Neorhizobium galegae bv. orientalis str. HAMBI 540: one gene and its partner. The protein of the gene in region 1 interacts with the protein of each later gene in a pairwise test. Links are inferred from orthologs where the notes say so. Each region holds a gene or a part of one and is shown on either strand. Other genes may lie near its edges. The genes, in order: cysK and cysE.

The links.
Region 2: the proteins of cysK (region 1) and cysE interact in binary tests that used the Escherichia coli proteins (3 or more experiments, as listed by UniProt). The link is inferred for Neorhizobium galegae bv. orientalis str. HAMBI 540 from one-to-one orthologs.

What each region holds. Positions count from the first base shown.
Region 1 is NZ_HG938353.1:4,620,835-4,633,758, reverse strand. The notes cover bases 4,531-7,366. They hold cysK (cysteine synthase A), read left to right. Parts: upstream 4,531-5,382; coding sequence 5,383-6,351; downstream 6,352-7,366. Other genes in these bases: RG540_RS22355 (YifB family Mg chelatase-like AAA ATPase), read right to left, coding at 6,425-7,366; dut (dUTP diphosphatase), read left to right, coding at 4,783-5,253; RG540_RS22370 (peptide chain release factor 3), read right to left, coding at 4,531-4,684. In the rest of the region: RG540_RS22395 (glutathione S-transferase family protein), read right to left, coding at 1-86; RG540_RS22390 (LysR substrate-binding domain-containing protein), read left to right, coding at 198-1,091; RG540_RS22385 (threonine/serine dehydratase), read left to right, coding at 1,154-2,098; RG540_RS22380 (Lrp/AsnC family transcriptional regulator), read right to left, coding at 2,099-2,626; RG540_RS22375 (RidA family protein), read left to right, coding at 2,708-3,094; more of RG540_RS22370, read right to left, coding at 3,101-4,530; more of RG540_RS22355, read right to left, coding at 7,367-7,960; gshB (glutathione synthase), read right to left, coding at 8,156-9,106; RG540_RS22345 (cupin domain-containing protein), read right to left, coding at 9,181-9,684; RG540_RS22340 (sn-glycerol-3-phosphate import ATP-binding protein UgpC), read right to left, coding at 9,793-10,893; sn-glycerol-3-phosphate ABC transporter permease UgpE, read right to left, coding at 10,895-11,743; sn-glycerol-3-phosphate ABC transporter permease UgpA, read right to left, coding at 11,753-12,637; sn-glycerol-3-phosphate ABC transporter substrate-binding protein UgpB, read right to left, coding at 12,715-12,924.
Region 2 is NZ_HG938353.1:1,490,205-1,506,473, forward strand. Bases 12,448-15,280 are described here. They hold cysE (serine O-acetyltransferase), read left to right. Parts: upstream 12,448-13,369; coding sequence 13,370-14,191; downstream 14,192-15,280. Other genes in these bases: RG540_RS07710 (alpha/beta fold hydrolase), read left to right, coding at 12,465-13,253; RG540_RS07720 (DUF3126 family protein), read left to right, coding at 14,358-14,561; RG540_RS07725 (phasin family protein), read left to right, coding at 14,839-15,189. Also shown: RG540_RS07625 (hypothetical protein), read right to left, coding at 114-620; gloA (lactoylglutathione lyase), read right to left, coding at 839-1,279; RG540_RS07635 (cold-shock protein), read left to right, coding at 1,503-2,081; RG540_RS07640 (DUF192 domain-containing protein), read left to right, coding at 2,081-2,560; RG540_RS07650 (ETC complex I subunit), read left to right, coding at 2,779-3,084; RG540_RS07660 (hypothetical protein), read right to left, coding at 3,268-3,570; RG540_RS07665 (putative quinol monooxygenase), read left to right, coding at 3,777-4,022; RG540_RS07670 (hypothetical protein), read left to right, coding at 4,290-4,946; RG540_RS07675 (amino acid ABC transporter ATP-binding protein), read right to left, coding at 4,999-5,772; RG540_RS07680 (amino acid ABC transporter permease), read right to left, coding at 5,820-6,941; RG540_RS07685 (amino acid ABC transporter permease), read right to left, coding at 6,982-8,175; RG540_RS07690 (amino acid ABC transporter substrate-binding protein), read right to left, coding at 8,290-9,315; RG540_RS07695 (cystathionine beta-lyase), read left to right, coding at 9,680-10,870; RG540_RS07700 (FAD-dependent monooxygenase), read right to left, coding at 10,871-12,034; RG540_RS07705 (zinc-finger domain-containing protein), read right to left, coding at 12,048-12,293; ATP-dependent Clp protease adapter ClpS, read left to right, coding at 15,446-15,799; ATP-dependent Clp protease ATP-binding subunit ClpA, read left to right, coding at 15,810-16,269.

The DNA of each region.
Region 1 (12,924 bases):
CGATAGGGCGCGCCGGTCCATTCGAGCGCGACGATCGAGCCGAAGGAACATCCTTCCGGAACGCCGTAAAACAGAATCGGTGTCATTTTCATACTCCCTGGATTGAAATTTTGAGGCACCGGCAATATGAATTTGTGGACGCCGGCGCGGTAGACCCCAGTTTTCCGCCTTTAAGTCTACAGGCATGGAAGCTGAGAATGACTTTGCCCAACCTCAACGATCTCTATTTGTTCGTGCAGGCAGTGGAGCATGGCGGCTTTTCCGCGGCAGGCCGCCGGCTCGGCGTGCCGAAATCCACCGTCAGCAAACGCGTGGCGGAACTCGAGGACCGGCTCGGCGTGCGGCTGATCCAGCGGACATCCCGCAGTTTCTCGCTGACCGATCTCGGCCGGGATTTCTTCCGGCACGCGCAGGCATCAGTGATCGAGGCGGAGATGGCGGAAACCATCGTTCGCACCCATCTCGGCGAACCGAGCGGCATGGTGCGGATGACGGCCGCGGTGCCGACCGCGCAATTCGTGCTCGCCGATCATCTCGCCGAGCTTTCGACGCGTTATCCCAAGCTGCATCTTTCGCTGCATGTCAGCGACCGGTTCGTCGATATCGTTCAGGAGGGTTTCGACATCGCGGTACGCAGCCATCAGGCGCCGCTGCCGGATTCGACACTTCTGCAGAAGAAGCTCGCGGTGCACTCTTTCTTCGTCGTCGCCTCACCGGATTATGTTCGCATCCATGGTGAGCCCTTGCGACCGGAAGATCTCGCCGGACACAGGGCGGTCACTGCCGGCCCGATGGATACGGTCTGGAAGCTGGCCTCCGAGGATGGCGAAGCGGTCGTGGTGACACCCAGATCCGTGCTTTCCGCCGACGAGCCGATGGTGATCATGAAGGCGACGATGACAGGCCTTGGCCTGACCTGCCTGCCGACTTCCGTCTGCCGCGGGGCACTTGCCGAGGGCCGGCTGATCCGCCTGTTGCGTGATTGGACCGCCGGCAGCATCACCACGACGATCCTGATGCCGCATCGACGCGGGCAGCTTCCGGCCGTGCGCGCCGTCGTCGACTTTCTCAGCGAACGGATCGGCGCCTAAAGGGACTTTCCTTTCGGTGACTTGGCGGCTACCCATGGCCGTTCCATTCCCAAGAGGCCATCATGTCGATCGAACATACCGTCACGCCCGAACGTATCGCGGAGACCGAGAAGCTCATCCGTCCGCATATCCGCCGCACGCCTGTGATGCGCGTCGACATGCGGGATTTCGGCGGGACACCGCTGCCGATCGACCTGAAGCTCGAACTGCTGCAGCATTCCGGCTCGTTCAAGGCGCGCGGCGCCTTCACCAACCTTTTGACGCGCAATGTGCCGGCGGCAGGCGTCGTCGCCGCGTCCGGCGGCAATCATGGGGCGGCCGTCGCCTACGCCGCGATGCGACTCGGCGTGCCCGCGCATATCTTCGTGCCGAGTGTGGCCTCGCAGGCGAAGATCGACCTCATTCGCTCCTATGGCGCGGAACTGGTGGTCGGCGGTGATCGCTACAACGATGCATTGGCCGCAAGCCAGACCTACGTGGCGACGAGCGGCGCAATCGCCGCCCATGCTTATGACCAGGTGGAAACCCTGCTCGGCCAGGGCACGCTCGGCAAGGAGATCGAAGACGACCTGCCGGAGATGACGACGCTGCTGGTCGCTGTCGGCGGTGGCGGACTGATCGGCGGCATCGCCTCCTGGTTCCGCGGCCGGGTGAAGATCGTCGCGGTGGAATCCGACGGTGCGCCGACCCTTTACGAAGCCTTCAAGGCGGGTAACCCGGTGGATGCGCCGACCGGCGGCATCGCCGCGGATTCGCTTGCGCCAAAGCAGGTCGGCGAACTGATGTTCCCCGTCGCGCAGAAATACGTGCAGCCGCCCGTGCTGGTGACCGACGACGAGATCCTCGCCGCTCAGAAGGCACTCTGGGCCGGCGCCCGTATCGTTGCCGAACCCGGCGGTGCCGCAGCCTTCGCCGCCCTGCTTTCCGGCAAATATGTTCCCGGCCCTGATGAACGCGTCTGCGTGCTGGTCTGCGGTTCCAACACGACGGCGGTCAAGTTCGGCTGATCATTCCGGCGGCAGGGGCACGTTCGGCCATTCCGTCGTGACTTCCGCCTGAACCGGCCGGTCGAGATAGGTGGAAAGTGCGATATAGCTGCGGGTGCCGCGCACGCCGGCCAGCGAATGGATCTGGCCGAGCAGGAATTCGAGCGCCTGCGGATTTTCCATCCGCACCTTAAGGATCACGCTCGCATCGCCGGCAACGGAATGCAGTTCCTCCACCTCCGGGAAACGGGCGATCTGCATGAGCCGCTCGCTCTTGCCCCAGCCCGCGGCCTCCACATGCACGAAGGCCATGAGAGGCTTGCCAACCGCCGTACCATCCAGCCGCGCCACCGTATCGCGGATCACGCCCGAACGCTTCAATCGCTTGACGCGCTCATGCACCGCAGGCGGTGACAGGCCCACGATTTCCCCCAGCGCCGCGTAGCTCCGGTCCGCATCGGCAGCGAGTGCTGCTAATATCCTTCGGTCAAAAGCGTCGAGCGGGGCAGGCCCCCGCCGCTTCGGCCGAACATCCTCTGTATTTTCCATCCCATCGCCTCTTCAGCTTTTATGCCGAATAGTATTCGGCAAGAATGGGGCATTGCCAGATGAAATTCCAGAGGAAGCAAGATGAAGATGATCGCCCATAACCCAAAGGATGGCGTCTATGCCGCGACGCCGGACTATGTGCACGCCATGGAAGTGTGCCGCCCCGACCGTTTTCTTTTCGTCAGCGGCACGATGGGCCTCGACGGGAATGGAGCGGCGGGCGCTGACCTGGAAACCCAACTCCGCCTGATCTGGTCGAACCTTAGCCGGATCCTTGCCGAAGCGCGGATGACTTCGGACAACATCGTGCGGCTGACCAGCTATCTGCGGCATGCCTCCTATGTGGAGGCGAACCAGAAAGCGCGGCTTTTAGCACTCGGCGGCCGCCCTGTGCCAACGACCGCCATCGTCGTCGAGACCCTGCGCGACGACTGGCTGGTGGAGATCGAGGTCATTGCCGCGGCGTGAGCAGTCTCACGCCGCCTTGGCGACCTGATATTCCTTGATCGCGACCATCTTGATCGCCGGAAAACGCTCCGACTCGTAGCGCAGCGAAAAGCTGTCCTGCGCGAGGAAAACCGGATCGCCATCGAGATCGCGGGCGATATCGCCGCGCTTGACCGTCAGGAATTTTTCGAGATCGGCCTGATGATCGGCGGAGATCCAGCGGCAGATCGAGAACCGCGACATTTCGAAGGAAACCGGCAGGCCGTATTCGCCCTGCAGCCGTTCCTTCAAGACGTCGAGCTGCAGCGCGCCGACGACGCCGACGATGGCCGGCGAGCCGTCTTCCGGCGAGAAGAGCTGCACGACGCCCTCTTCCGCCATCTGCTGCAGCGCTTCCTTGAGCTTCTTCGCCTTCATGGCATCCTCCAGCCGCACGCGGCGGAGGATTTCCGGCGAGAAGTTCGGCACGCCCTGGAACACCAGGTGTTCGCCTTCGGTCAGCGTATCGCCGATGCGCAAAGTGCCGTGGTTCGGGATGCCGACCACATCGCCAGCATAGGCGGTATCGGCCAGCTGGCGCTGGGACGCGAAGAAGAACTGCGGCGCCGTCAGCCCGAGCTGCTTGCCGGTGCGCGACAGCCGCGCCTTCATGCCACGCTCCAGCTTGCCGGAGCAGATGCGCGCAAACGCGATGCGGTCGCGGTGGTTCGGGTCCATGTTCGCCTGGATCTTGAAGACAAAGGCCGTCATCTTGTCGTCGGTCGCGTGCACTGTGCGGATGTCCGCCACCTGGTCTCGCGGCGGCGGGGCGAAATCGCCGAGCGCATCGATGAGGTCGCGCACGCCGAAATTCCGCAAAGCCGAACCGAAGAAGACCGGCGTCATGTGGCCTTCGAGGAAAGCCTTGCGATCGAACGGCCGGCAGGCCTCGATCGCCAGTTCGGTCTCCTCGACGAAGGCGGCGCGTTCGTTTTCCGGCAGGCGGTCAGCAATGCTCTGCGGGCCGTTGACTGGGGTCGCCTTGACGTCCGTATCCGAGCCGCGGACGGTATTGTCCGCCAGGTTATAGGAACCGCAAAAACTCTTCGAACGGCCGATCGGCCAGGTGACTGGAGCGGTGTCGAGCGCCAGCTTCTCCTCGACTTCATCGAGGATCTCGAACGGATCGCGGCTTTCACGGTCCATCTTGTTGACGAAGGTGATGATCGGGATATCGCGCATGCGGCAGACTTCGAACAGTTTGAGCGTCCGCGGCTCGATGCCTTTTGCGGCGTCGAGGACCATGACTGCGGCATCCACCGCCGTCAGCGTGCGATAGGTGTCGTCGGCGAAGTCTTCGTGGCCGGGCGTATCGAGAATGTTGAAGACGTTGCCGTCATATTCGAAGGTCATCACCGAAGTGACGACCGAGATGCCGCGTTCGCGCTCAATTTTCATCCAGTCGGACCGGGTCTGGATACGGTCCCTCTTCGCCTTCACTTCACCGGCGAGCTGGATCGCGCCGCCGAACAGAAGCAGTTTTTCGGTCAGCGTCGTCTTGCCCGCGTCCGGATGGGCAATAATTGCGAATGTGCGGCGGCGGGAAACCGCCTCGGCAATCGTTTCGGGCATTTTTTCTAGATCCTTTACGTTGCCGCGTATCTAACGACTCCGTGGATAACTTTCAATTCGTGTTTGACCGGAGCGACAGTGGGTCGACAAATGACATGATGAACATTCACGCCCCCTCCTCGCCGAAGCTCAATCTCGTCCGCCTTCCTCACGGCGCCGGCCTCGATCTGCCGGCCTATGAAACCGCCGGCGCCGCCGGCATGGACCTGCGCGCCGCCGTCGAGGACGACATGCCGCTGACGATCGCGACCGGCAGAAGGGCACTGGTGCCGACCGGCTTCATTTTCGAAATTCCGGAAGGTTTCGAGGCGCAGGTGCGGCCGCGCTCAGGCCTTGCCTTCAAGAACGGCATCACCTGCCTCAACACGCCCGGCACGATCGACAGCGATTATCGCGGTGAGGTGAAGGTACTGTTGATCAATCTCGGCGACGAGGATTTCGTCATCAGCCGCGGCATGCGGATCGCGCAGATGGTGATCGCGCCGGTGACACAGGCTCGGGTGGCCGAGATTACAGAAACCTCGACGACAGCCCGCGGTGCCGGTGGCTTCGGCTCGACCGGTCTTTGAACGCAAAGGCGTTTTCGTTCCCGACCACTTCCGGGAACAAAATTTCCATTTCTCTTTCCGTCCGGTTCCGCCTTGCTGGCATTCGTCGGGAACACGCCCTAACTTCTCTCCAAACCCAGGGAGAGCACCATGCCAGAGACCAGAAAGCCGGGACGCGGCCGCATCTATTCCTCGATCACCGAAACCATCGGCGACACCCCCATCGTGCGCCTCGACAAGCTGGCCAAGGAAAAGGGCGTGAAGGCCAATCTTTTGGCCAAGCTCGAATTCTTCAACCCGATCGCATCCGTCAAAGATCGCATCGGGGTGGCGATGATCGAAAGCCTGGAGGCTGAAGGCAAGATCACGCCCGGCAGGACGACGCTGGTCGAGCCTACGTCCGGCAATACCGGCATCGCGCTGGCCTTCGCAGCGGCCGCCAAGGGATACAAGCTGATCCTGACGATGCCGGAAACCATGTCGATCGAGCGCCGCAAGATGCTGGCCCTCCTCGGCGCCGAGCTGGTGCTGACCGAAGGCCCGAAAGGCATGAAGGGAGCGATCGCCAAGGCGGAAGAACTCGCCGCTTCCCTTCCGGACGCGGTCATCCCGCAACAGTTCGAAAATCCGGCCAACCCCGAAATTCACCGCAAGACGACGGCCGAGGAAATCTGGAACGATACCGATGGCAAGATCGACATCTTCGTCTCCGGCATCGGCACCGGCGGCACGATCACCGGTGCCGGCCAGGTGCTGAAAGAGCGTAACCCGGCACTCAAGATCATTGCCGTCGAACCGGAAGAATCGCCGGTGCTCTCCGGCGGACAGCCCGGGCCGCACAAGATCCAGGGCATCGGCGCAGGTTTCGCACCGAAAATCCTGGACACGCACATCTATGACGAGATCATCACCGTCAACAGCGGTGAGGCGATGGAGATGGCCCGCCTGGTGGCCAGGCTCGAAGGCGTGCCGGTCGGTATCTCCTCCGGTGCGGCGCTGCAGGCCGCCATCGAAGTCGGCAGCCGCGAAGAAAACGCCGGCAAGACCATCGTGGTCATCATTCCATCCTTCGCCGAGCGTTATCTGTCGACGGCGCTTTTTGAGGGATTGGGGAATTAGTGGATAGTGGGTGGTGTCGGGCGAAGCCGGCGTCATACAAGCCGCTGAGAGCTTCGTTCACCACTCCCTACCCTCACGCCGCGGCCGTCGCCAGCCGTTCGCCGGCCATGCGATAGGAAATCGCCTCGGCGAGATGGAGGCGGCCGACGGTATCCTTGCCGTCCAGATCGGCGAGCGTGCGGGCGACCTTCAAAATGCGGTGGTATCCGCGGGCTGAGAATTTGAGCTTTTCCGCCGCATCCCTGAGCAGCTGGAGACCGCCGGGATCGGGTTCGGCGATCTTCTCGATCAATGCCGTCGAGCAGCGGGCATTGGTGAGCACGCGCGGATAACCCGCCTGTTCAAACCGCTCCCGCTGCCTGTCACGCGCAGCCGCTACGCGCCTGGCGACATCCGCGCTACTTTCCGCCGGCCGCGGACGAATGAGATCGGCAGCGGACACGGCCGGCACGTCTATGCGGATATCGATCCTGTCCATCAGCGGCCCTGAAATGCGCCCCTGATAGTCCGACATGCATTTTGGCCCACGTGCGCAGGAATGGCCGGGTTCGCCTGCCATGCCGCAGCGGCATGGGTTCATGGCGGCGACGAGCTGGATACTGGCGGGATAGGAAACCCGATGGTTGGCGCGGGCGATAATGCATTCGCCGGTCTCCAGCGGCTGGCGGAGCGCGTCCAGCGCCTGCGGCGAGAATTCCGGGAATTCGTCGAGGAACAGCACGCCGTGATGGGCAAGCGATGCCTCCCCTGGCCTGGCGCGCAGGCCACCGCCCACGAGCGCTGCCATGGTGGCCGAATGGTGTGGCGTGCGGTAAGGTCGGCGATCGGAAAGCTTGCCGCCGGAAAGCTGGCCGGCGATCGAATGGATCATCGACACTTCCAGCAGTTCGGCAGCTGAAAGCGGCGGCAGGATGGACGGCAGCCGGGCGGCGAGCATGGATTTTCCGGAGCCGGGAGGACCGACCATCAGAAGATTATGCCCACCGGCTGCGGCGACTTCCAGCGCCCGCTTGGCGCTTTCCTGGCCTTTGATGTCGACGAGATCCGGCAGGTTGGCAGGCAAGGCGCGGATCGCCGGCTGCGGACGCGAGATGACCTGGGTGCCGCGGAAATGGTTGGCAAGCGCGATCAGGCTGCGCGGCGCGATGATATCGATATCGGCCCCTGCCCAGGCGGCTTCCGCGCCGCTGTCGGCCGGGCAGATCAGGCCCTTTCCCAGAGCGTTGGCGGCGATTGCCGCCGGAAGTGCGCCGGCCACGGGCGCAAGCGTGCCGTCGAGGTTCAGTTCCCCAAGCACGACATAACCGGTGAGTGCATCTCCGGGAACGGCGCCCAACGCCGCCATCAGGGCCAGCGCGATCGGCAGGTCGAAATGCGATCCTTCTTTCGGAAGGTCGGCCGGCGCCAGATTGACGGTGATCTTCTTCGGCGGCATGGCAAGGCCAGAGGCGTGCAACGCCGCCTGCACCCGCTCGCGGCTCTCGGCCACCGCCTTGTCCGGCAGGCCGACGATATGCATGTTGATTTTTCCGGGTCCGACCATGACCTGCACGTCGACCGGAACGCCTTCTATGCCCTGGAATGCAACCGTGCTGACGCGCGAAACCATATCCACCCCGCCCCTAACTTCATGTCCAGGACGCCAGCGATACACGCTTTCCGTGCCAAGAATTGCAATCTGGCATAGAAATAAGAATGAAACAAGAACATTAATCGAACAACTTCACGCATCCGCTGCAAGTGGGTTGCAGGCGGTTGCATCGTGAGAACAAAGGCAATCAGTATCCGAAACCCCTTGCCTGCATCAGGCGCGTTTTGCCTCGATTGCATCCCAGAGGAGGCTTGCGACGTCGGCGCCGCCGAACTTCTTGACTTCGCGGATGCCCGTCGGGGATGTGACGTTGATCTCGGTCATGTAATCGCCGATGACATCGATGCCAACGAAGATGAAGCCGCGCTCGCGCAGGGCGGGTCCGATGCGGGAGCAGATTTCCTTCTCGCGCGGCGTGATCTCGGTCGCCTCGGCGCGGCCGCCGACATGCATGTTGGAGCGGCTGTCGTGCTCGGCGGGAACCCGGTTGATCGCGCCGACCGGCTCGCCATCGACCAGAAGGATGCGCTTGTCGCCCTTGCGCACGGCCGGCAGATAGGCCTGGGCGATATAGGGTTCACCGCGATACATCTGGCCGAACATTTCGAGCAGCGACGTGAAATTGCGATCGTCGCGGGCGGAATGGAAAACCCCGGCGCCGCCATTGCCGTAGAGCGGCTTCAGGATGATGTCACCCATCTCCTCGCGGAAGCGGGCGATTTCGCCCGGATCGCGGCTGATCAGCGTTGCCGGCATCAAATCGGCAAATTCGGTGACGAAAATCTTCTCAGGCGAGTTGCGCACCCAGGCGGGGTCGTTGACGACAAGCGTTTTCGGGTGGATGCGCTCGAGCAGATGGGTCGAGGTGATATAGCCCATATCGAAGGGCGGATCCTGACGCAGATGCACGACGTCCATCTCCGAGAGGTCGATGCGCTCCTTGTCGCCGAGCGTGAAATGATCGCCCTTGACGTCGCGAACCTGCAGCGGTTCGACGGCTGCAAAGATCTTGCCGTCGCGCATGGTCAGGCGGTCGGGGGTATAGTGAAAGAGTTCGAAACCACGCGCCTGCGCTTCGAGCGCCATGGCGAAGGTGGAATCGCCGGCAATGCTGATGCCGGAAATATGGTCCATCTGGAACGCGACCTTGCGGATTTTCGCCATGACTTCAGCCCCCTAGGATTGGCCCGCCTGATGTAGGATGGCGAGCCCCCAAAGGCAACTGCAATCGGCCGATATCACGCGGAGATGCCGACCTGCGTCTTTGCCCGCAACATGTTGCGCAGGCGGAAAAGCATGGCGATCGGCTTCGGGAAAGGCCGGCGGATGAAGGCGACCTTCTTGAGATAATTGTCGATGCGCCAGGTGGCCCAGGTCCGGCCCTTGAAATAGCCGACATCGCCTGCCGTCAGCGTGCGCTGCGTGCCGTCATCGGCGGTCACGTGCACCTCGCCTTCGAGGATCACCACCGTCTCGTCCCAGTGGAAATACCAGCGGAACTCGCCGGCCGTGCATTCCCACACGCCGGTCGTGGCGCAATCGTCTTCTGCAGTGGAGTGGGAGGCGGCCCGCGCCCGCGGATCACCGGCGAGCACCCATGTGGGCTCGATCGGCATTGGCTTCATTTCCAGAGAATGCGGACAGGCGCCGATGAACGCCTTAACCTTCGGCTTCTCCGGGGCGTCGGACCTGTATCTGAATGCGAGTGCCGCTGCGGTCGCGGCGAGGACGTGCCAACTCATCTTTCCCCCAAAAGCTGCCAATTCCGGGAAACTGTAGTGGCAAAGAGTAAGGCTGCTGTTCAGGCCGATCTTACAATTTTAACGATCGGCCTGATTTTCGCGCTCTCTTTAGAGAACCGGTTCGACGGGCGCGAGCTTCGCCTCCGCCGGTACGTTGCCCGGCAGCCGCTTGCCCGTATCGAGCGAGAAAAAGTGCAGGCGCCTGGCATCGACGGCGATGCGCATTTCCGCAGAAATCGCAATTTCCGGCGAAACGGCGGCAGTGATCTGCTGATCGCCGACAGTGCCGTGGATCAGTCGCTGGGCACCGAGTTCCTCGGTATATTCGAGGCGGAAAGGCAGAGCCTCTTCGTCGTCGCGCGCGATGCGCAGGTCCTCGGCGCGAACGCCGACGGTAACTGCGCCCGAAGTCGGTGCGAAACCGTTGAGGCTGATCATCGCCGGGCCGATCGCCAGCTTGTCGCCATGCAGTTCGCCCTTGACGAGGTTCATGGCCGGCGAACCGATGAAGCTCGCGACAAAGGTGGAGGCCGGCGCGTGGTAAACTTCCAACGGCGCCCCGATCTGCTCGATCTCTCCCCCGTTCAGAACGACGAGGCGGTCGGCGAGCGTCATGGCTTCGAGCTGGTCATGGGTGACGTAGATCGAGGTGGTGCCGAGGCGGCGCTGCAGGCGCTTGATTTCGCCACGCATGGAAACGCGCAGTTTCGCATCGAGGTTGGAAAGCGGCTCGTCGAACAGAAAGGCTGCCGGTTTGCGGACGATGGCGCGGCCCATGGCGACACGCTGGCGCTGGCCGCCGGAAAGCGCGCGGGGCTTGCGCTCCAGATACTGGGTGATCTCCAGCATGCGGGCGGCTTCGGCGACACGCGCGTCGATCTCAGCCTTCGGCGTACCGCGGTTCTTCAGACCGTAGGCCAGGTTGTTATACACCGTCATATGCGGATAGAGAGCGTAATTCTGGAACACCATGGCGATATCGCGCTCGGCCGGCTCGACCTCGTTGACGACCCGGCCGGCGATTTTCACTTCGCCCGCAGAGATGGCTTCCAGCCCCGCAACCATGCGCAACAGCGTAGACTTGCCGCAGCCAGATGGACCGACGAGGACGATGAACTCGCCATCGGCTATGTCGATGGAGACGGAGCTTACCGCCTTTACGCCGCCGGTATAAACCTTCGAAACTTCTGAAATGTGAATGCCAGCCATGTTATTTCTCCGTTTCAGTAAGCCCGCGGATGAACAACCGCTGCATGAAAATCACGACGAGGATGGGGGGAAGCATGGCGAGTACGGACCCTGCCATGACGAGTTGCCACTCGATGACGCCGTCCTGCGCCGTAACCATGCGCTTCATCCCCATCATCAGCGTGTAATAGCCGGGGTCGGTGGTCACCAGGAGCGGCCAGAGGTACTGAACCCAACCGTAGATGAAGAGGATGACGCATAGCGCGCCGATATTGGTGCGCGAGAGCGGCAGCAGGATGTCCCGGAAGAACTTCATAGGGCCGGCTCCGTCCACACGGGCCGCTTCCAGAAGCTCGTCCGGGACTGTCATGAAGAACTGGCGGAACAGAAAGGTCGCCGTGGCCGATGCGATCAGCGGGACAGTCAGACCAGCCCAGGAATTCAGCATGCCGAGGTCGGCGACGATCTTGTATGTCGGCATGATGCGCACCTCGACCGGCAGCATCAGGGTGACGAAGATGATCCAGAAAGCCAGTAGCCGGAACGGAAACCGGAAATAGACGATCGCGAAGGCGGAAAGGATCGAGATGGCAATTTTTCCGGCCGTGATCGTCAACGCCATGATCAGAGAGTTCAGCGCCATGTGCGAATAATTGGGCAGGCCGTGAGCGGCCGCGGCGCTCGTCAGAATGGTCGAATAGTTCTCGATGAAATGCGAACCTGGCAGAAGCGGGACAGGCCCGCTCATCAGCGTCGAGACGTCATGGGTCGATGCCATGATCGCGACATAGACCGGCAGCGCGACCACCAGAAATCCCAGGATCAGGAATGCGTGGGTGAGGAAGGTCAGGAAGGGGCGGTTTTCAACCATGATCGTTCCTCAATACTGGACGCGGCGTTCGACGAAGCGGAACTGAACAAAGGTCAGCAGCATCACGATCAACATCAGCAAGACCGACTGCGCCGAGGACGAACCGATGTTCAAACCGACGTAACCGTCCTGATAGACCTTGTAGACAAGCGTCGTCGTCGCCTGCGCGGGGCCGCCGCCCGTCGTGGCATCCACGATCGGGAAGGTGTCGAACATCGTGTAGTTCACGTTGATGATGAACAGGAAAAACGTCGTCGGCGACAGAAGCGGCAGAGAGATGGTGAAGAAGCGTCTCACCGGGCCTGACCCATCGATCGCGGCGGCCTCGATCAGCGACTGCGGCACCGACTGCAATCCAGCCAGGAAGAAAAGGAAGTTGTAGGAGATCTGCTTCCAGGCTGCCGCGATGATGATCAGGATCATCGCATGCGTGCCGTTGAGATCATGGTCCCAGCGAATGCCGATGCGCTCCAGGAAGAAGGGCAACAGGCCGGTGGATGTATTGAAGAGAAACCACCACAGGACGCCCGCTACGACAGGTGCGACGGCATAAGGCCAGACAAGCAGGGTGGTATAAATTCTGGCGGACCGCGTCAGGCGGTTGACCGCGGCCGCGAATGCAAGACCGAGCATCATCGACAGGATGGTTACGGACACCGCGAATACGGCGGTGCGCCAGAGAGCATCCAGATAGTTCGGGTCTTCGAACAGCCGCCGATAATGGGTCAATCCGACGAAAACGGTCGAGAAACCAAAGGGATCTTCCCGCTCGAATGAAGACTTCACTGCCTGCGCGGCAGGCCAGATGAAGAAGACGAGCGTGATAGCGAGCTGGGGCGCGAGCAGCATATAGGGCAGCAGGCGGTTATTGAAGGTTGTTCTTTTGGTATCCACCGTTCCCTCACCACAACGTAATAAGCAAGCAAGGGAGGGCCGGCGACAGCCGGTCCTCCCTGCGGAGATCGGAACGATCAGTTCGAGTTGGCCGCCTCGAATTCACGCAGAAGCGCATTGCCGCGCTGCACTGCGCTGTCGAGCGACTGCTTGGCGTCCTTCTTGTTGGCGAGGAGTGCCTGGAACTCCTCGTCGATGATGGTGCGGACCTGGGTAAAGTTGCCGAACCGCACGCCCTTCGAATTTTCCGAGGGAGTACCGCGAGTGATCTGCTTGATGGCGATGTC
Region 2 (16,269 bases), 3.1 Mb from region 1 along the record:
CGTGGCGCTCTTATAGAGAGGGGATTTCTTTCCCGCAAGCGCCAAAGCCATCTTTTTTACAAAAAAATGACGGTCCTTTTGTTGCCGGTCACCCAAGCGAAAATCGCGCCGAATCAGCAGCTTAAAGGATTGCCCTGTGCGTCTGCACCACAAGCGGCCGCAGGCGTCGCCTGCTGGGTGCTGTAGACGCTGGCGGTGGTGGCGTTGAAATTCCGCCTCGGCAGGTTGGCCGGAACCGGACCGTTGCCGGACGGTGCAGCGGCGGCCATCGGCGGGTTTGACGAAAAGATCGTGCCGCTATCGGCGCGCACGCCGGTCGGCTGCGTCGCAAGACCCGCGATCGAGGCCTGCTGCGGCTGTGCAGGCGCTGGCGGGAACGTATTTTCCGCAGTGGGAACGGCAGCCGGCGCCGCCGATGTCTGGGCCTGCTGCGCTGAGCCCTTGGCAATCGCTGGATCGACATAACGGTTAGCGGCGGTGGTGCCGCCCTTGGCAAAGATGCCCTTGGCGCTCGCCGGTACCGTGGTGCGCGGCGCGGGCGTCGTGGCGTCAGCCGTCTTTTTCGTGGTGGTGCAGCCGCCGAGCATCAACGCAGAAAGACAGGCGATCGCCAGCGTCATGCGGACATTCGAACAAAGGAAAGGCGTTTTCGGCAAGATGTGCCCCGTCAGCTCGTCTCGCGCACGTCATGTCGCGAATCATCGTGTTGGAGCATCTCGCGGAAGAGCGGCACGGACAAGCCGCTTGGGGCAGGCGAGCCGTGACGAGGTTAGCCTGGGGCAAGGTTGGGGAAAGAACGCGGCGGTTGAGTAAAAAGATGCCGCCGCGTTGAAAAATCCTACCAGCTGCCGATATTCGGTGCAGAAGCCCAGGGTTCGGCGACGGGCAGGTTGTCGCCCTTCTGGAGGAGTTCGATCGAAATGCCGTCCGGCGAGCGGACAAAAGCCATCCGGCCTTCGCGCGGCGGACGATTGATGATGATGCCGTTGTCCGAAAGATGCTGGCAGAAATCGTAGATGTTATCGACCTCATAGGCGAGGTGACCGAAGTTGCGACCGCCGGTATAATCCTCGGTGTCCCAATTGTAGGTCAGCTCGACGCAGGGAGCGAGAACGTCCTTGGCGTCGCTGAGATCGTCGGGGGCCGCGAGAAAAACCAGCGTGAAGCGGCCCTTCTCGTTGTCGATGCGACGAACTTCCTTGAGGCCGAAGACCGTCGTGTAGAAATGAAGCGAGGCGTCCAGGTCTTTCACCCGGACCATGGTATGAAGATAACGCATTATGGTGTCTCCCTCCGACAAGGCCGGTCGCCGATGAACCCCTCAGCGGGCCCGCGCTGGATATGGCGCAGACGCCAGCCTGGAGCAAGCCACTCTAGATAGAGATGAAGGTGGATAAAGCCAAGGCAGGGACTTGCGCTAAATGGTTAGCAAGATGTTAATCTATCCTCTGAGAATCAGTTGATCGTCACGTCGTAACGCGTAATCGAGGGGCCGACAGGATATGGCAGACAGAATGTCATCGAAAGACGTTGGCAGTTTCGAAGAGCTTCCGGGCGAGCCGGTCGAGCTGATCGAAATCACCGGCGTCGTCAAATGGTTCGATGTGGCGAAGGGGTTCGGCTTCATCGTTCCCGACAACGGCATGCAGGATGTGCTTCTGCACGTCACCTGCCTTCGCCGCGACGGATACCAGACCATTCTGGAAGGCACGCGCATCGTCGCGATGATCCAGAAGCGGGATCGCGGCTACCAGGCGTTCCGCATCCTCTCCATGGACCAGTCCACCGCCGTCCACCCGTCGGATCTTCCACCGGTGCGCACTCACGTGCAGGTGACCGCGACCAGCGGTCTGGAACGGGCTCTGGTGAAGTGGTTCAACCGCACCAAGGGTTTCGGCTTCCTGACGCGCGGCGAGGGGACGGAAGACATCTTCGTGCATATGGAAACGCTGCGACGTTTCGGCCTCACCGAGCTGCGCCCCGGCCAGGTCGTGCTGGTCCGTTTCGGGCCGGGTGACAAGGGTCTGATGGCGGCGGAAATCCATCCCGACAATCCAAATCCCGTGAGCCGGTCGCACTGATGCGTATCTCGTTTCCAGCATTTCTCAAAAGCGCCCTTGCGGCGCTTTTTCTTATCTTGGCAGGCGGTGCGGTTGCGCAGGACGTGACCTTCCCGCGCGACGAGCTGTCGATCAAGACCGCGGCCGGCCAGACCTACAAGTTCACGATCGAACTCGCTTTCACCGACGCGCAGCGTGAGCGCGGACTGATGTACCGCAAGGTGATGGCGCCGGATGCCGGCATGCTGTTCGATTTCGGCACGCCGCGGCCGGTCTCCATGTGGATGGAGAACACCATCCTTCCCCTCGACATGCTGTTCATCCAAGGCGACGGCACGATCTCGCATATCCGCGAGAACGCCGTGCCCTATGCGCGCGACATCATCGATTCGCACGGTCCGGTGAAATTCGTGCTGGAGCTCAATGCCGGCCGCTCGAAGGCGCTCGGGATAAAGGTGGGCGACAAGGTGATCAGCAAACGCATCGGCAATCAGTGGTAATTTTCAAACTCTTGGCTTCAGAATGGCCAAGGGTCCATTTTGCAGTTGCGACACAAGGGGGAACCGTGTATCTCGCAACCACCGTAGGAACGGAGTGTAGCGCAGCCTGGTAGCGCATCTGGTTTGGGACCAGAGGGTCGGGAGTTCGAATCTCTCCACTCCGACCACGCTTTTGGGTGAGGCTCCTTATCCGTTCCATTCCATGGAGCGTTACAGGAATGGCCGCCAAGATCTATCGTCCCGCAAAGACCGCCATGCAGTCCGGCAAGGCCAAGACCCATCTCTGGGTGCTGGAATTCGACCAGGAACAGCCGCGTCGCATCGATCCGATCCTTGGCTACACCTCCTCCGGCGACATGAAACAGCAGCTTCGCCTGACCTTTGAAAGCCAGGAACAGGCCGAAGCCTATGCCAAGCGCGAAGGCATCGAATACCGCGTCATCCAGCCGAAGGATCCGAATCGCCAGATCGTTTCCTACACCGACAATTTCCGCTTCAGCCGCACCCAGCCCTGGACGCATTGATTTTTAGCCGCTCGGGCCTTCCCGAGCGCTGCTGCCGAGATCGGCCCCTTAGCTCAACTGGATAGAGCAGCTGCCTTCTAAGCAGCAGGTCGCAGGTTCGAGTCCTGCAGGGGTCGCCACGCTTTATTGCTGAAATCGTTGGATTTTCTGTCATGTTTCGCAGCCGGAGACTGAGCCGCGCGACTACCTGACATAATAAACAGAGATACCCACCGGGTAGGCATAGACGCCTCGGTAAAAGAACCCTTTGCGATACAGACAACCCCGCAGCCGCACCGCTGGCAGGCTGGCCTCAGCGATCGCTCCTGCCTCTGCCAGACCCGCTTCCGGAAGGCATCGCGCCAGCGCCCTGTTGTACGCCTGCATAAGTTGAGGGCTGCTTTCCACGGGCACTGCTCCGTAGAGCTGCAAATTCGACCGGGCTTCTGCCACCATCGGTATGCACATCAGGCTAAGCGCCACGCCCATTGCGAGCTTGAGGTTCATCTGTTCGCTCTCCGCTTGATACGATGCCGCGGGGAACGCGATGTCGGGCGATTTGTTCCTAAGCTCGGTGTCCTATATTCTAAGGCACCCTATCTCCGATCCATCGTCGGTCGGCGCGGTTCAACCTTGGGAGGGGAAGATGAAATGCATCATCGGATTTTTCACGACCAAGCCTGGCAAGTGTGAGCAATATCTCGAGGCGGCGCGTGATCATCTGGGAGAAAAGCCGGCTCGACCCCGATTGCCTCTATATCGAACTAGTCCCGATGCCGGATCATCCCGACAAGATCCTGCTCGCGGAGGCCTTTACCAGTGAGGAAGCGCATCGCCGACACGAGGATACCGATCACATGCGAGCGCTTTGGGAAGTGGGGCCAACACTTCTCTCCCACGTCGTCATCGACAATGTGATATCGGCGTCGGTGCAACACATAGACGAGCGGTTCGGCTAAGACCGACGCGCAAGACGCCACGGCCGCCAATATGGCCGGACCCACGAAATCCTATTCTTGCCGCATTGCGGATTCGGAATGGCCGCATTGTTTCGTATTATGGGTGATGTCAGTTCCGTAGCGTCACGCGCGCGGAAGGCAGACCGGCGATCTTGCGGCCACAGGCCTCGGCAAACGCCTTCAACACATTGAAATGGTTTTCATTCGGGCAGTTCAGACTGCCCGGACCCCTTGCATTGTTTTTGAGCCTTCGAGTGGGGATTTGATATGAACAGGATATTGTCTGCCGGCGCGGGTCTTGCGCTTGCGTGTTTTTTGACGGCGGGTCCGGGGTTTGCGGAGGATAAGCCGCTGATCTGGAAGCCGATCCGCAACTCCGAAACCAGCTATTCCGTCAAGCTCGGCCTGAAGCTGCCGACCCGGCTCGAAACCGAGGCCGGCATCTCGATGGGTGTCGATACGTCGACGAGCGGAACTCCGGTCGATACGCCCATCAAATTCTGGAGCAATTTCACGGCGGAAAAGATCCAGACGCCCGCCTATCAGCTGAACCGCGGCGTCGGTGTCGATCTCGACGGCAATACCGGCAGCGCCGGGATCACCATGAATTATTACGAAAAGGAAATCGCCACGCCGACGATCGATATCGAGAGGCGCAGCAGCTACGGCCTGCGGTATGACGGGACCTCGGGAGAATGGCGAGGCCTCGATGCGAGCCAGTCGGTTCGCCTGTTGCACAGCCCAAGCCGCACGGCGCTGGTCGGACGGGCAAGCGGCAGCAACGGGTTTCGCACGGTCGGGGCAGGCGTCTCCGTGGAGAAGAGGCTCGGCCGGTACATGACGGTCAGCGGCGCGCTCGACCGCACCTCGGATGCGCCCGACCCGGTCACGAGCGTCAATGCTCGTTATTCCTTCCGCTGGTGAAACGAAAACGGGGCGCCGAAGCGCCCCGTGATTGCATCTCAGACAAGCCCGATCAGTGCAGGATCTGGCTGAGGAAGAGCCTCGTGCGCTCGTGCTGCGGATTGTCGAAGAATTCGGCCGGCGAGTTTTGTTCGACGATCTGGCCCTGGTCCATAAAAATCACCCGATGGGCGACCTGGCGGGCAAAGCCCATTTCGTGGGTGACGCACAGCATGGTCATGCCTTCTTCGGCAAGGCTCACCATCGTATCCAGCACTTCCTTGACCATTTCCGGATCGAGCGCCGAGGTCGGCTCGTCGAACAGCATGATCTTCGGTTTCATGCACAGCGAGCGGGCGATCGCCACGCGCTGCTGCTGGCCGCCGGAAAGCTGGCCCGGATATTTGTTGGCCTGTTCCGGGATCTTGACGCGGGCGAGATAATGCATGGCGATCTCTTCCGCCTGCTTCTTCGGCATCTTGCGGACCCAGATCGGCGCGAGCGTGCAATTCTCCAGGATCGTCAGGTGCGGGAAGAGGTTGAAGTGCTGGAACACCATGCCGACTTCGCGGCGCACTTCGTCGATCTTCTTCAGGTCGTTGGTAAGCTCGATGCCGTCGACGATGATGTTGCCGGCCTGGTGTTCCTCAAGACGATTGATGCAGCGGATCATCGTTGACTTGCCGGAGCCGGACGGGCCGGCGATGACGATGCGCTCGCCCTTCATCACCTTCAGGTTGATGTCGCGCAGCACGTGGAAATCGCCGTACCACTTGTTCATGCCGATGATTTCGACGGCAACGTCGGTAGCCGAGACGGTCATTTTTTTGGGTTGGGCGTCTGCCATTTATATCCCCTTAGTTATCGTTTGTGCCGGTTATTGCTTCAGGCCAGCTATCGCTTCAGGTTGGTATCGAGGTGCCGCTCCATGAAGGCGGAGTAGCGCGACATGCCGAAGCAGAACAGCCAGAAGATGAAGCCTGCGAAGATGAGGCCCGTGATCGGCGTGACCGGGCTGATCCAGGTCGTGTCGGTAAAGTTCAGCTGTACGATCCCGAGAAGATCGAACATGCCGATGATCGATACCAGCGACGTATCCTTGAAGAGGCCGATGAAGGTGTTGACGATGCCCGGAATTACCAGTTTCAGCGCCTGCGGCATGATGATCAGCCGGATCTTTTGCCAGTAGCTGAGGCCGAGCGAATCGGCGCCTTCGAACTGTCCTTTCGGGATCGCCTGCAGGCCGCCGCGAACCACTTCGGCCATGTAGGCAGAGGCGAATATCGCCACGCCGACCAATGCGCGCAGGAAGTTGTCGATCGTCCAGCCGGTTGGCAGGAAGAGCGGCAGCATCACGTTCGCCATGAACAGCACCGTGATCAGCGGCACGCCGCGGATGACCTCGATGAAGGTGACGCAGATGACCCGGATCACCGGCATCGTCGAGCGTCGCCCGAGCGCCAGCAGAATGCCGACGGGGAGGGAGACGGCGATGCCGACGAAGGACAGGATCAGCGTCACCATCAGGCCGCCCCACAGCGGGGTTTCGACCTTCTGGAGCCCGAACGCACCGCCATGCAGCAGGAAAAATGCGACGATCGGCAGGCCGACGAAAAGCAGCAGCGCATTCAGGCCCTTGCGAGGCAGTTTCGGCATAAGGATCGGCACCAGAAGGGCGATGAACAGGATCGCCACCAGCACCGGCCGCCAGCGTTCGTCCAGCGGATAACGCCCGAACATGAATTGCTGGAAACGGTCGCCGACAAAAGCCCAGCAGGCGCCGCTCCAGCCGTTCGGCTTGATGCCGCCCTGCACGGCGGTGGTGCAGAACGAGCGGTCCGTCCCGAACCACGCAGCCTGGACGAACAGCCAGTTGATCATGCCCGGCAGGAGCCAGACCAGAAGCGCAACCGCAAGGATCGTCAGCGCGGCATCTTTCGGCGTGGCCAGAAGGTTGATGCGGATCCAGCCCGAGGCACTCCTGGTGCTGAGCGGAGCGGGTGCGGGGGCGATCATTTCCGGGCGGACATAGGCAAGGTTTTTCGTGTTCATGATCTTACCTCTCCACCAGGGCCATTTTGGAGTTGAACCAGTTCATGAACAGCGAGGTCGTGATACTGATGCTGAGATAGACGACGAGCCAGATCGACACGACTTCGATCGCCTGTCCGGTCTGGTTCATCGTGGTGCCGCCGGTTGCGACCAGTTCCGGAAAGCCCACGGCAATGCCGAGCGACGAGTTTTTCGTAAGGTTGAGATATTGGCTGGTCAGCGGCGGGATGATGACCCGCATTGCCTGCGGTACGACGACGAGGCGGGTCGTGGTGGCGGGCTGCAAGCCGAGTGCCGCGGCCGCTTCGCTCTGCCCCTTGGCCACGGCCCGGATGCCGGCGCGGATCGTCTCAGCGATGAACGAGGCCGTATAGAAGGACAGGGCCAGATAGAGGGCCACGAATTCCGGGGCGATCACCGATCCGCCGGAGAGGTTGAAGCGGCCCGCGATCGGGAAATCGAAGGTCAGCGGAGCACCGGCGGCCAGGAAGACGAGGACCGGCAGGCCGACGATCAGCCCGATCGCCGTCCAGATCGTGTGGAACTGCTTGCCGGTGCGCATCTGCCGCTGTTTTGCCCAGCGCGCGACGAAGAAAGTCGCGACGATGGCGACCAGCAGCGCGATGGGGATGACCCATGCGGCGTCACCCCAGACGGGCCTCGGGAAGGCCAGCCCGCGGTTGTTGAGCACCATGCCGAGCGGCAGTTTGACCGAGTCCCGAACCTGCGGCAGGGACGAAAGCACGCCCTTGTACCAGAAGAAGATGATCAGCAGCACCGGAATGTTGCGGAAGACTTCCACATAGACGGTGCAGAGTTTTGCGATCAGCCAGTTCTTCGAAAGACGCCCGATGCCGATGATGAAGCCGATGGTCGTGGCGGTAATGATACCGAAAAACGCCACCAGGATCGTATTGAGAAAACCGACGAGGATGGCGCGCCCGTAGGTCGAATCGCTCGAATAATCGATGAGCGAAGCGCCGATGTCGAAACCGGCGCGGCCTTTGAGGAACTGATATCCGGAAGCGGTACCGGAGCGCGCAAGGTTGGCGACGGTGTTGTCAAAAATCGACCAGCCGACGCCGACGACGATGACGAGCGTGAGGATCTGGAAGAAAATAGCCCGGATCTTTGGGTCGTAGATATAGGATCTGAGAGTTCGCGCTTCGGAAGGCGCAATTGCAGCGTGATCTGTCATGCTGGCCTTTTCCCCTGTGACCTCGTTTTTGAGGTCTTTTTCTTTTTATGCGTTTTTCTTTTTATGCCGGGGATAAGGCGGCTGAGCCGCCTTATCCCGTCTTGGTTTGGCCGATTAACGAACCGGCGGAGCGTATTGCAGGCCGCCCTTGGTCCAGAGCGCGTTGAGGCCGCGCTGGATCTTGAGGGGAGTGTTCTGGCCGATGTTGCGCTCGAACACTTCGCCGTAATTGCCGACGGCCTTGATGATGTTGTAGGCCCAGTCGTTAGTCAGGCCGAGGTCGGTACCGATCTTGGTATCCTTCTCGACGCCGAGGAAGCGGCGGACGTCCGGGTTTGTGGAGGACTTGCGGATGTCGTCGACATTGGCCTTGGTGATGCCGAATTCTTCAGCCTGCACCAATGCGTAATGCGTCCACGAAATGATGTCGAACCACTGGTCGTCGCCCTGGCGAACGGCCGGGCCGAGCGGCTCCTTGGAAATGATTTCCGGCAGAATGATGTGCTCATCCGGGTTCGAAAGCGACAGGCGCAGCGAATAGAGGCCGGACTGGTCGGTCGTGTAAACGTCGCAACGGCCTTCCTGGTAGGCCTGGTTCACTTCCGGCAGCTTTTCGTAGACGACCGGCTTGTATTCGAGCTTGTTAGCCTTGAAAAAGTCGGCGAGGTTAAGCTCGGTGGTGGTGCCGGACTGAACGCAGACGGCAGCGCCGGAGAGTTCCAGAGCCGACTTTACGTTGAGGCTCTTCGGTACCATGAAGCCCTGACCGTCGTAATAGTTGACGGTACGGAAGTTGAAGCCGAGCGCGGTATCGCGGTTGATCGTCCAGGTCGTGTTGCGGAACAGGACGTCGCCTTCGCCCGACTGCAGCGCCGTAAAGCGGGTCTGCGAGGTGGTCGGGGTGTATTTGGTCTTCGTTGCGTCATTAAAAATGGCAGCAGCAACGGCTTTGCAGTAGTCAACGTCGAAACCGGACCAGTTGCCCGATGCGTCCGGTGCGGCAAAGCCGGCGAGACCGGTGTTGACGACGCACTGAACGAAACCCTTGGACTTGACGGTATCCAGCGTGGTGGCCGATGCCGCCGATGCGAAGCCAAGGACCGCTGCGCCAATCGCGGCTGACAGAAGCGTCTTTTTCATTTTCCCAACCTTTATCTGTGGTTTTCTGTGACTTGATGGCACCAACCGCTCCCCTGTCTTTTCGAATACGGCCGGCCGCCCGCTAACCCTCCCGGTGCAGGCGTTGCTATCTCATTCGCAAAACAACGCAGGGTCAAGTGTCGCCATTTCGAATTGCGTCTGAAATGAGGTAAATTCGTTAACCCGGCTCAGAAAACGCTCAGTTACCTAAAGTTTAGGCAGCATATGATCAAAAGAGGTGCGTTTTCCGTGAGATGGAAGGTTGCCTGATGTATCTGATTTAAGCGCCTGTCGCGGGGTTGACCGGGCCCTGTTGCGGCGGCAAAACTTTGTGCCTCCATTGCCAAAGAAAGCTCTCCCCGACATGAAAAAGACGAACGAGTCCCTGTTCACCGGTGCTGGCCCCAACACGCGTCTCGCCCATATGGGCAACGATCCGTCCGACTACCACGGTTTTGTCAATCCGCCGGTCGTCCACGCTTCGACCGTGTTGTTTCCCGACGCTGCGACGATGGAGAAGCGGGCCCAGAAATACACCTACGGGACCCGCAGCACGCCGACGACAGATGCGCTCTGCGCGGCCTTCGACGAGCTGGAGGGCTCGGCCGGCACCATTCTTGTTCCCTCGGGCCTGGCAGCGATTTCGGTGCCGTTTCTCGCCTATCTCTCGGCCGGCGACCACGCCCTGATCGTCGATTCCGTCTACACGCCGTGCCGTAATTTCTGCAATACGATGCTGAAGCGCCTCGGCGTCTCGATCGAGTATTACGATCCGGAAATCGGCGCCGGCATCGAAGCGTTGATCAAGCCGAACACCAGGCTGATCCATACCGAAGCTCCGGGCTCCAACACCATGGAGATGCAGGATATCAGGGCAATCGCCGACGCGGCTCACCGGCACGACTGCGTCGTCACGATGGACAATACCTGGGCAACGCCGCTTTATTTCCGGCCGCTCGATTTCGGCGTCGATGTGTCGATCCATGCGACGACGAAATATCCGTCCGGCCATTCGGACATCATCATGGGCTCGGTTTCGGCCAATGCCAAGCACTGGCCCAAGCTCGAGGAGGCCCGCATTGCGCTCGGGATCTGCGGCGCACCGGATGATTCCTACCAGATCCTGCGCGGCCTGCGCACCATGGGCGTACGTCTCGAACATCATCAGAAGAGCGCACTCGATATCGCCACGTGGCTGGAGCGCCGAGACGACGTCGCGCGCGTCCTGCACCCGGCGCTGCCGAGCTTTCCGGGCCACGCGATCTGGAAGCGCGATTTCAAGGGCGCCAGCGGCGTCTTCTCTTTCGTGCTGAAGGCGCAGGGCGACAAGGCGAAAGCCAAGGCGCACGCTTTCCTGGACGCGCTGTCCTTTTTCGGCCTCGGTTATTCCTGGGGCGGTTACGAGAGCCTCGCCGTGCCGGTCAATCTGTCGGACCGCACCATCCGCAAAGCGCCGCCGGAAGGTCCGGTCATTCGCCTGCAGATCGGCCTCGAAGACGTAGCGGACCTGAAGAAGGACCTGGAAATCGGTTTCGCGGCCGCGGCCGAGATCTGATCACCGCGCCTTGAAGCCGTAAAGCCAGTCGAAATCCGCCGCGAGCGATTGCGGCGGACGCAGCGACAGGACGATATCGCGGCCGAGCCGGATCGGGCCGCGGGCGTGATAGGCGAAGCGGTTGAACAGGCCGCGGGCGCGAACCTTGGCGATCCGCCGCGTGCGTTCGCTCTCGAAATCGGCCAGCGCCTGCGTAAGTGACAGGGGACCGGCCACACGGTTTGCCAGCACGAACGCGTCCTCGATCGCCATCGATGCGCCCTGGGCCGCAAACGGCATCATCGCATGCGCCGCATCGCCGATCAGCACCCTGTCACGACCGTTGTGCCAGCGGCCGGCGCCGACTTGGTAGAGCGGCCAGAAGGTCGGCTGTTCGGCCCTTTCGATCAGTTGAATGATACGCCGGTCCCAGCGATGGAACTGGCCGAGCAGCATGCGCCGCTGCGCATCGCTGGCTTGTGCATCCCACGTCTTGCCGGGGCTGATGCCGGAGGCGATTGCGACGACGTTGAACCCGTCGATTTCCTTGAGCGGATAGGCAACCACATGGGTCGACGGCCCGAGAAAGGCGGTGACTTGGTCCGCGGCCAGCCAGTCGGGTCTGGCGCTGCCGGGAATTGTGAAGCGCCAGGCGACATTGCGCGAAAAATCCGGCTGCGGGCTGTCCGGCATGTCGGCGCGCAGATTGGACCAGACGCCGTCTGCGCCAACGATCAGGGGATAGGTTCTGCCGGTGATCCCGGCCAGCGTCCCGTGCGGATCCTTGCGGACAGGCGTATCCAGATGGATTTTGCAGAGCGGGCTTTGTTCGACGGCCTCAAGCAGCGCCTTTTGAAGCGTCGCACGGTGGAGGACCCCATAGGGCGCACCCCAGCGCTCGCGGGCGAAACGCCCGGCCGGCACATGCGCAAGCGGTCTGAGCGATGTCCCCGAAACGAGCGCAATCCGTTCCGGTTCGGTCCAGACGGCTTCAAGTGCGGGCAGGACACCGAGTTCGGAGAGCACGTGCGACGCGTTCGGCGATATCTGCAGGCCGGCCCCGACCTCGATCAGGGCGGCTGCTTCTTCGAAAATGTCGCAGGCTATGCCGTGGTGGGCGAAGGCGAGCGCGGCCGTCAGCCCGGCCATGCCGGCACCGATGATCGCTACACTTTCAATGGGCATGTCGGAATGCCGATCAGGCGGCCTTGACGTGGAAGACGCAGCCTGGCGGGTCGGTCTGTTCGGCCTTCAGCGACGGATTGTAGCGGTAGAGGGTCGAGCAGTAGGAGCAAACCTTCTCGTTGTCGTCGCCCATGTCGATGAAGATATGCGGGTGGTCGAAGGGAACCGAAGCGCCAGTGCACATGAATTCCTTGACGCCGATCTGGATCAAGCGATGTCCGCCGTCGTTCTGGAAATGGGGAATGCTGTGCCCGGCCATGATGGTCTCCGATACTTGAATGCGGCGCGTCTGATTTGCGCCGGACATTAGCCGCCCGCTTGGCGATTGTGTAGTGGGAAAACCGCCGCAGGCGCGTCGATTTCGTGTCGGGCACGGGTTCAAACGCCGCGGATCATCCCTTATGTTCCGGGCGTCAATGAGGACTGCCCGATGAATCTCAACGCCCCTGCCTTCTCCACGTTTTCCCATGAGGGTCTTGATCTAGCCTATTTCGACGAAGGCGATCCGTCCGGCGATCCGGTATTGCTCATCCATGGGTTTGCCTCGAGCGCGCTGGTCAACTGGGTACATCCGGGTTGGCTGAAGACGCTGGGCGACGCTGGCTACCGGGTGATTGCCATGGACAATCGCGGGCATGGAGCAAGCGACAAGCCGCTCGATCCGGAAGCCTATCGGCCGTGGGTGATGGCCGACGATTCGATGGCGCTCCTCGATCATTTGAGGATCCCGGAAGCGCATGTCTTCGGTTATTCGATGGGCGCCCGCATCTCGGTCTTTTCCGCACTTGCGCATCCGCATCGGGTACGTTCGCTGGTGCTTGGAGGCCTCGGCATCGGCATGACCGACGGGGTAGGGGATTGGGACCCGATCGCAGACGCCTTGCTTGCCCCCTCGCTCGATGACGTCAGCCATGCCCGCGGCCGCATGTTCCGCGCCTTTGCCGACCAGACGAAGAGCGACAGGGAAGCTCTGGCCGCCTGTATCCGCGGTTCGAGGGATCTGGTGACCCGGGCCGACATGGGCCGTATCGACGCGCCGACGTTGATCGGCGTCGGAACCAACGACGACATTGCCGGTTCCGCGCAGGAGCTCGCCGCTTTGATGCCGCATGCGATTGCCCTCGATATCCCCGGCCGCGACCATATGCTCGCAGTCGGCGACCGGGTGTTCAAGAAGGCGGTTCTGGACTTTTACGCGGAACTCTCCGCAAGGCCGTAGGTTTCTTCATTCTTACGATCAACGGAATGCGATTTTGCGCCCATTGGTCTCGGCGTAAACTTATTCTATATACTGGCCGTACGAAGCTCTGCCATACGGCAAACGAGGAGACGGCGATGGCCGCGAGAACTGAAATCCGCCAGGAGCCGGTCGCGACGATGGATCCCATCTGGGATACGTTGCGCCAGGAGGCGCGCGCGGCGACCGAGCAGGACCCGCTGCTCGCCGCATTTCTGTATTCTGCCGTGCTCAACCATCGCTCGCTTGAGGAATGCGTCGTGCACCGCATCTGCGAGCGCCTCGCTCATGCGGATATTCCGGACGTTCTCCTGCGCCAGACCTTCATGGAAATGTTGGCCGACTGGCCGGAATGGGGCGCGATCATGCGCGTCGATATCCAGGCGGTCTACGACCGCGATCCTGCCTGCCTGCGGTTCATGGAGCCGGTCCTCTATTTCAAGGGTTTCCACGCGATCCAGACCCACCGGCTGGCGCATTGGCTGTTCAACCGCGGCCGCCGCGACTTCGCGCTCTATCTGCAGAGCCGCTCCTCCAGCGTCTTCCAGACCGACATCAACCCGGCAGCCCGCATCGGCAAGGGCATCTTCCTCGATCACGCCACTGGCCTGGTGGTCGGCGAGACGGCCGTCATCGGCGACAACGTCTCGATCCTGCACGGCGTGACGCTCGGCGGCACCGGCAAGGAAGGCGCCGACCGCCATCCGAAGATAGCCAACGGCGTCCTCATCGGTGCCGGCGCCAAGATCCTCGGCAATATCGAGGTCGGCTCGTGCTCTCGCGTTGCCGCGGGCTCGGTGGTGCTGAAGGCCGTTCCGCCGAAGTCGACCGTCGCCGGCGTGCCGGCAAAGGTGGTCGGGAGTGCCGGGTGTTCGGAACCGTCGCGCCTGATGGACCAGATTCTCGGGGCTGACGACTGATTCGTCTGCGTTCGCCTTGCCGCTCGCCCGATATCGACGGCTCACGGAATATCGTGAGCCACTGAACATCGGGGAAAGAGCGGCAAAGGCTATTTCTGGCGGCTTTACTTTCGCCTTTGTCCCATGCCAAAAGCGCCGCAATCGAGAACCGCTGACGGAGAGAAACGTGAAACCGGACGAAATCAAGAAGCTCGACGCCTATTTCAAGCGCGTGATCAATCCGCAGGCGATCGTCAAGGCGCGTCCGCGCAAGGACGACTCGGCCGAAGTTTACCTCGGAGACGAGTTTCTCGGCGTCGTCTATATCGATGACGAGGATGGCGACCGCTCTTACAATTTTTCCATGGCGATCCTGGAGGTCGATCTCTGATCGAACCGACCGCGGCACCTCAGGGCGGGCTCACAGGCCCGCTTTTTGATTCGTGCGGAGGGCACCGCCAGGTGGAAAGAAAATGGCTGCGGCGTTTTTGCGCGGCAGGTCGCGATCCGCTGATATATCTTCGCAAAATCAGACGCCTGAATCCATCTATGCATTTGCATGAATCCTGTTGCAACCAAAGGTGATTTTGCGCCGCACAAATCAGCCTTGACTTTTATCGGCATGCCGCTTTCTATCAGCGTCTACGAATAGAACAAAGGGACAGGCGATGTTCAATTTCGATGAGGCCAATAAGAAGAGCAAGGAAGCGATGGACGGAATGCTGAAGAGCTATTCCGAGATCGCCAAGAGTTATCAGGCGATCGCCACCGAAGCGACCGACTATTCCAAGAAGTCCTTCCAGGATATGACGGGTTTCATGGAAGAGCTCGCCTCCACCCGCAGCGTCGAGGCGGCCTTCGAGCTCCAGACCAAGTACGTGAAATCGGCTTATGAAAGCTTCATTGCCGAGTCGACCAAGATCACCGACATGTATGCCGATCTCGCCAAGACGGCCTACAAGCCCTACGAAGCGCCGGTCGCCAAGTCGACCGCCGTGGTGACCGCAAACGCCGCGTAACGCGCATAGCGGCCCCTCCAAGCGACGCCTTTATCATAGAAGGCCGGCGGCGTTCAGCGCTGCCGGCCTTTTTGATTCATGCCAATGCGGAAATACCCGACTTTCGGCGTGTTCCATCATCTCTTTAGCGGAATAGTGATTGCGTGGCCGCAAAGGGGGCTTAAAATCCGCGTTCAATGAACTAAGTTAGGAAGACTAAAGTCCGGCCGTTCGGCCATTCGGACGAACCCGCCGGATGACTGGGGAATGAATGAAGATGATCGCACTGCCGATCTTGATGCAAGCTGAAAAGGGTGGCGACGGAGACAACGCAAATCGCGGTACCTCGGTCATCACTCGTACGAAGCCGAAAACAAAGAAGCCAAATCTCTACCGCGTACTGCTGCTGAATGACGATTATACGCCGATGGAGTTCGTCATCCACATTCTGGAGCGTTTCTTTCAGAAGGACAGGGAGGCAGCGACACGTATCATGCTCCACGTCCACAATCACGGCGTGGGGGAATGCGGAATATTTACATACGAAGTAGCGGAAACCAAAGTGTCCCAGGTCATGGACTTCGCCCGGCAACACCAGCATCCGCTGCAATGTGTCATGGAAAAGAAGTGAGGAACCCGACGTGCCAACATTTTCGCCTAGTCTAGAAAAGGCGCTGCATCAGGCACTGACCTTTGCCAACGAGCGGCATCACGAATATGCCACGCTCGAGCACCTGCTTTTGGCGTTGATCGACGATGCCGATGCAGCCGCGGTCATGGGCGCTTGTAACGTCAATTTGGAAACCCTGCGCAAGACTGTCGCCGACTATGTCGATAATGAACTTGCCAACCTGATCACCGGTTATGACGAGGATTCCAAGCCGACCTCCGGCTTCCAGCGCGTCATCCAGCGCGCCGTCATCCACGTCCAGTCCTCCGGCCGCGAGGAAGTGACCGGCGCCAACGTTCTCGTCGCGATCTTCGCGGAACGGGAAAGCCATGCGGCCTTCTTCCTGCAGGAGCAGGAAATGACCCGCTACGACGCGGTCAACTACATTTCTCACGGCATCGGCAAGCGTGCTGGCACCTCCCAGACCCGCA